2 regions of the Laedolimicola intestinihominis genome follow, and region 2 is predicted to be linked to the other one. Evidence: a T-box and tRNA genes for the amino acid it is inferred to sense, from the RefSeq annotation. Region 2 holds a T-box; the other holds one or more tRNA genes.
What was found. A T-box is a leader RNA that pairs with one kind of tRNA and senses whether it is charged. The one in region 2 lies ahead of WMO29_RS10885 (valine--tRNA ligase), so its partner is inferred to be a tRNA-Val.
Positions count from the first base shown of each region.

Region 1: it encodes a tRNA-Val, which carries the amino acid that the T-box ahead of WMO29_RS10885 (valine--tRNA ligase) is inferred to sense. The anticodon was not compared.

Region 1 is NZ_JBBMFE010000001.1:301,011-304,426, forward strand. Features, by position in the region: gene thrS (threonine--tRNA ligase) at 1-911, shown strand, start outside; gene nudC (NAD(+) diphosphatase) at 987-1,829, shown strand; tRNA gene WMO29_RS01270 (tRNA-Val) at 2,003-2,075, shown strand; tRNA gene WMO29_RS01275 (tRNA-Met) at 2,081-2,154, shown strand; gene WMO29_RS01280 (DNA-deoxyinosine glycosylase) at 2,356-2,850, shown strand; gene ispF (2-C-methyl-D-erythritol 2,4-cyclodiphosphate synthase) at 3,059-3,416, shown strand, end outside.
Region 2 is NZ_JBBMFE010000010.1:13,327-16,742, reverse strand. Features, by position in the region: gene WMO29_RS10885 (valine--tRNA ligase) at 1-1,382, opposite strand, end outside; T-box leader at 1,433-1,663, opposite strand; gene WMO29_RS10880 (purple acid phosphatase family protein) at 1,731-3,248, opposite strand; gene WMO29_RS10875 (hypothetical protein) at 3,402-3,416, opposite strand, start outside.

The sequences.
Region 1 (3,416 bases), on a different contig from region 2:
GCGGCGTTCTGGTTTACGCGGCAGAGCCCCGTTCCTACCGTGACCTGCCCCTGCGTGTGGGCGAGCTGGGTCTGGTACACCGTCATGAGAAATCTGGCCAGCTTCATGGTCTCATGCGTGTGCGCTGCTTTACACAGGACGACGCGCATATCTTCATGACGCCGGAGCAGATCAAGGACGAGATCAAGGGCGTAGTAGCTCTGATCAACGATACCTATTCCATGTTTGGATTTAAGTACCATGTAGAGCTGTCCACCCGTCCCGAGGATTCCATGGGAAGTGATGAGGACTGGGAGATGGCTACAGCAGGCCTTAGAGACGCTCTGGACGAGCTGGGTATGCCTTATGTAGTAAATGAGGGCGACGGCGCGTTCTATGGCCCGAAGATTGATTTCCATCTGGTAGACTGCATTGGCCGTACCTGGCAGTGCGGAACCATTCAGCTGGACTTCCAGCTGCCCCAGCGTTTTGAACTGGAGTACGTGGGAGCAGACGGCGAGAAGCACCGCCCGATCATGATCCACCGCGTGGTATTCGGTTCCATCGAGCGTTTCATCGGTATCCTGATTGAGCATTTTGCAGGCGCGTTCCCCACCTGGCTGGCTCCGGTTCAGGTACGTGTACTGCCGATTTCCGACAAGTATATGGATTACGCAGAGCAGGTAAAGAAGTCTCTGGATGAGGCCGGTATCCGTACCGAGCTTGACAAGCGCGCGGAGAAGATTGGCTACAAGATCCGTGAGGCACAGACCGCGAAGATTCCGTATATGCTGGTGGTAGGTCAGAAGGAAGAGGAAGAGGGCGCTGTCTCTGTCAGAAGCCGCGAGGCCGGAGATCAGGGAGTAAAGGCTCTGGACGCTTTCATTGCTGACGTGAAAAAAGAGATTGAAACCAAAGGCAGAGAAGCATAAAATTGTTTGAACGCAGATTCCCCCGCCCGGAGGCGTAAGCCTTCCGGCGGGGGATTTTCATAAAGGAGAATCGATATGATACAGGATATTGCGCCGCATATCTATCACAATGAATACTGCCCGGAGAAGCCGGACGCAGACAGCTATCTGATGTATTTTGAGAAACATAACGCGCTGGCCCGCTGGGATGGGGTGGAGATTGCATTTCCCAGATTCCGGGATTTTCCGGAGGTGAAGACGGAGCTTTCGGAGAACATCATCTATCTGTTCACAGTGGATGATAAGAGATTCTATCTGGTAAAGGAACTGGCCCTGCCGGAACGCAAGGGCTTTCGGCTGGAAAGTAACCGGAGATTTCGGGACGCACAGCCTCAGTGGTTATCCTTCGCCGGCATCACTGGCTATCAGCTCTGGCACTGGTACGACGTCCGCAAGTACTGCGGCCACTGCGGCAGCCCCATGGTGCATGACGCAAAGGAGCGCATGATGCGCTGCCCGGACTGCGGCCAGATGGAATACCCGAAGATTTCTCCGGCAGTCATCGTGGGTATTCTACATAAAGATAAGATTCTGATGTCCAAGTATGCGGGCCGGGATAATATCACCTACTACGCGCTGATTGCGGGATTTACCGAGATCGGCGAGAGCATCGAGGAGACCATCCGCCGGGAGGTCATGGAGGAAGTGGGTCTGAAGGTCAAAAATATCCGCTACTACAAGAGCCAGCCCTGGTCCTTCTCCGAGACAGTCCTGATGGGCTTCTTCGTGGATCTGGACGGTGATGACGAGACCGTCACCCTGGACACCGAGGAGCTGGCCACTGCAGAATGGTTCACGCGGGAGGACGCTCCGCCCCAGCCCCTGAATATCAGTCTGACCAGTGAGATGATCTGGCAGTTCAAGAATGGAAAGGTGTAAAAAAACACCTTTCCCGTAAAAAAATAAGGTCAAAAAATCCAGTATTTATGCGGCTTTTGGAGATTCTGAAAAGAAAATGAAAAAAAGTTGAAAAAAGTGCTTGACTTTTCTTTGGTTATAAGGTTATAATAAGCAAGTCGGTTGGGACGGCAAGTCAAAACCGAGAACGAAATGGGATCTTAGCTCAGCTGGGAGAGCATCTGCCTTACAAGCAGAGGGTCATAGGTTCGAGCCCTATAGGTCCCATTTATGGCGAGGTAGCTCAGTTGGCTAGAGCATGCGGTTCATACCCGCAGTGTCGGGGGTTCAAATCCCTTCCTCGCTACTAAGATTCAGACCCAAGAACGAAATCGTTCTTGGGTCTTTTGTTTACGCGAGCAACGAGTCAAAGTCCGTGCTTGTACGAGACCTTGACGGTGCTAAGCGCCAGTGGCGCTTGTTCAGCACCGACCGAAGTGGAACGTAGATGCCGCGATAACGAGTAAAATTCGCGAAGCGTATTTTATCTCGTATACAGGAGGATGACATGGAACAGGTGCAGCATGAGATACCGCCGCTCTACGACGGACATTCAAAAATTTTGATTCTGGGCAGCTTTCCGTCGGTGAAATCGCGGGAAGGGCATTTCTTCTACAATCACCCGCAGAATCGATTCTGGCGCGTTCTGGCGGCCGTGACGGGGCAGGAGACGCCGGGGACGATTCTTGAGAAGAAGGAGTTCCTGCTTAGGAGCGGCATTGCCCTGTGGGATGTGATCGCAAGCTGCGAGATCGAGGGCTCCAGTGACAGCAGTATCCGGAACGTGGTGCCCAATGATATCCGCCCCATATTGAAGACAGCGGATATCCGTCAGATCTATGTAAACGGCGGTACGGCGGAGAAGCTGTATAAAAAATACATTTTCCCGGAGACGGGACGGGCAGCGGTGCGGCTGCCATCCACCAGTCCGGCCAACGCGGCGTGTTCATTGGACAATCTAATCGGGCAGTGGAAGGTCATAGGGGAGAGCTTAAACCAGTAGCGAGCCTGCGGGCACAGTGGAAAGCGGTTATTGCAAAAATCGTATCAAGTTGTCATGGATTGGCTATACTTATGCAAACATTTGAGATATAATAACGGCAGACAGGCTGTTTTGCCGGAGACTATTGGACAGGCATGGAGGCGCGACAGCATTTTCCAAAAAATAAGAACGAAAACCGGGCGGAATTTCCCGGAGAAAGAGGTATAGAATGCGGGTAGGAATGGGATATGACGTACACAGACTGGTGGAGGACCGAAAGCTGATCCTGGGCGGCGTGGAAATTCCCTATGAGAAAGGACTTCTAGGACACTCCGACGCAGATGTGCTGCTTCACGCGATTATGGACGCTCTTCTGGGCGCAGCGGCCCTCGGCGACATCGGAAAGCATTTCCCGGACACGGATCCGGCATATAAAGGCATCTCCAGTATCAGGCTTCTGGAGCATGTGGGAAAGCTTCTGGAGGAGCAGAATTACGTGGTGGGCAATATCGACGCCACCATCATCGCCCAGCGCCCGAAAATGGCGCCCCATATTCCTCAGATGCGGGCAAATGTGGCGAAGGCTT
Region 2 (3,416 bases):
GAGAAGGGCCACAGCGCAGAGGAGAACCAGGTATCCAGGGTATCCGGATCCTGTGTGAAATGGGTTCCGCCGCACTTGGGGCAGACGGACGGCATCTCACGGTCTACCACGATCTCACCGCAGTCGTCGCAGTAGTAAGCCGGAATCCGGTGTCCCCACCAGAGCTGACGGGAAATACACCAGTCGCGGATATTCTCCAGCCAGTGCAGATACGTCTTGTCGAAGCGCTCCGGCACAAAGGTCAGATCTCCGTTTTTAACAGCCTCGATAGCCGGCTTTGCCATCTCCTCCATCTTCACGAACCACTGCTGCTTGATCATGGGCTCAACGGTGGTGCCACAGCGGTCGTGGGTTCCTACATTATGGACATGGTCTACCACCTTCACCAGCAGACCCTGCTCCTTCAGTTCCTCTACCATGACCTTGCGGGCCTCGTAGCGATCCATGCCTGCGTACTTGCCGCCGTTCTCATTGATGGTTGCGTCGTCGTTCAGAATATTGATCTCCGGCAGGTTATGACGCTTTCCTACCTCGAAATCGTTGGGGTCATGTGCCGGGGTAATCTTTACCACGCCGGTACCAAACTCCTTATCTACATAAGCGTCTGCGATAACCGGAATTTCACGGCCTACCAGAGGCAGGATCACGGTCTTACCTACAATATCCTGATACCGCTCGTCATCCGGGTTTACAGCCAGGGCGCTGTCGCCAAGCAGGGTTTCCGGTCTGGTGGTAGCGATCTCTACGAACTTGTCACTGCCCTTAATCGGATAATTGATATGCCAGAAATGGCCTGCCTGCTCCTCGTGCTCTACCTCTGCGTCAGAGATAGAGGTCTTGCAGACCGGACACCAGTTGATGATACGGGATCCCTTATAGATATAGCCCTTCTTATGCAGGCGCAGGAATACCTCCTGTACGGCCTTGGAGCAGCCCTCGTCCATGGTGAAGCGCTCTCTGTCCCAGTCGCAGGAGGAGCCAATCTTCTTCAGCTGATCTACGATGGTGCGGCCATACTCTTCCCGCCACTCCCAGGTTCTCTTTAAGAAGCCCTCGCGGCCCAGCTCATTCTTATCGATACCTTCTGACTTCAGCTGGTTGATGACCTTAACCTCTGTGGAAATGGAAGCATGGTCGGTTCCCGGAATCCACAACGCATTGTAGCCCTGCATTCTCTTGTAACGGATCAGGATATCCTGCAGGGTATTGTCCAGTGCGTGTCCCATGTGCAGCTTTCCTGTGATATTGGGAGGCGGCATAACAATCGTGAACGGTTTTTTACTCCGATCCACTTCTGCATGGAAATACTTTTTCTCCAGCCACTCTCCGTAAATACGATCCTCCATCGCCTTTGGATCATAGGTCTTTGCCAACTCTTTCATTCTGTTCCTCCTTTGATTTCCTGCGAAAAAAATAAACGCCCTCTCATGCTCGAAAGGGCGCTTGTGCGCGGTACCACCTTACTTTATGAAGCGACACTGCCGCTTCATATCTCTCACCCTTTAACGCTGGTTGGGCGTGAATGGTTAATAAGACCTCCGTTCACCATTCCGGCTCCAAAGCTACCTTCCGCAGGCGACCCTTCCACGACAGCCTCTCAGCCCATGAGCTGTCCTCTCTTTTGACGTGCGTCCCGCGTACTCCTCTTTTTCTCCGCCTTTATGTTATTCTATCCAGTCTAACTGTAGGTAAATATAGCAGTCTTTCCGCGGATTGTCAAGGTTTCCGCACTATTCTTTGCGGATTGTGTACTCGTCGCAGACGGTCCAGTTGTCTACGGTATAGGCGCGCAGATGCAGCTCCGTATCTGTCACATCAAAGCGGATGGCCGTAGGCTCCTGCGCCTGACTCTGGAATACCAGATTTTCGTTGGGTGTCGCTGCCTGATACAGGCTTCCGCTGGACGTTCCGCAGACCACAAACATGGTTCCTTCCGGGTTGACCGCCACCCCGCCTGTGGAATAATCATAATTGTCGTATCTCTCACAGCGCCGGTTTGTGAAAGCAGAACGGGAATAGATGGAATCGTGACCGGTAATCACCAGGTCAATATCATTATCCTCGCAGATATAACCCAGGGAATACCGAAGCTGAGAATCCATGCGTTCCTGATATTTCGCCACACTGCTGTAGGCCGGATAATGCTGGATGATAACACGCCACCGGGTATCCGGGTGCTCGGCGATAACCTTGGGAACATATTCCTCGTGAATGTCCACCGGCTGGTTGGTCGTACTGTTCAGCACGATAAATAATACATTTCCCCGGATGAAATAATAATCTCCATCCTTATCATATTCACTCATACCGTACTCCTCGGAGCGGTTCGGCACATTGAAATGTTCGTAAAAATACGGTCCGCCGCCGTAGCCCAATTCCTCGGAAATCTGTTTGTTGGCCACGTCATGATTGCCAGTCACCGGTACCAGCGGAATCCTGTAGAGTCCCAGATGATCCAGAAAACCGCTGTATTCCTCAGGATTGCCAAACTGGGCTACCTGATCGCCCGTATGCACCAGGAACTGCGCTTCCGGCACATATCTGGTAAGCCGGGTCACCACCTTGTCCCAGTCCTCGATGCTGACCTCTTCCTCCTGATACTGATCCTGACCAATCTGCGCGTCGGAAGTCACCAGGAAAGTAAACCCTTCCTTTGTATCGCCTTCCGGCACGGTGTACCGATATTCCGGAGACCAGCCGCCCGCGTCATTTCCCACTTTATATGCATAAGTCATGCCCGGCTGAAGTCCGGTCACAGTCGCTTTGTTTACATAATATCCAGGCATAGTCCGGGACGAACTGCAATTAGCCGTCACCATCTGAAAATCACCATTCTGCACCGTGTACCAGCTGACCTGCCCGGCACTGCTGCTGGGCGACATCCAGTTCAGACGGATCTCATCGTCGGTTCCTCCCACCTCCAGGCTCAGATATTTAATTGGTGTGCCAGATAACAATGGTTCACTCTCATAATCTGTCACAAAAGTACTTTTCTCCTGCTCCTGACGGGCAACCTCATCGGCTGCGGACGGATCTGCCGTCGTCTCCGCCTCTGTTGGCGTCTTCGTCACCTCTGTTACCGGTTCCTCCGGCGCATCGTCAGCTTCGCCAGGCGTCTCTATCTTAATTTCCGCATCTGCAGACTCGTCCGCTTTCTTCTGCTTCCATGTCCAGGCTGCCGCGATCACCAATACCAGCAAAATGCCCGCCGTAATCACTGTCCGGATTCCTCCGCTATTCTTTTTCATAAAATCTCTCCTCTTTCGCTGCTGCTTCCTGTCATTTCCCCCTCCACAGCGGATGGGATACTAAATCATACTCTAGCATTATATTCCAGTGAGTTCAAGAAGATACCGGGTTTTTTAAGAATCTTTTGAATTTCTTAAGAAAAAGGCAGGGCCCTATCGGGGCTCTGC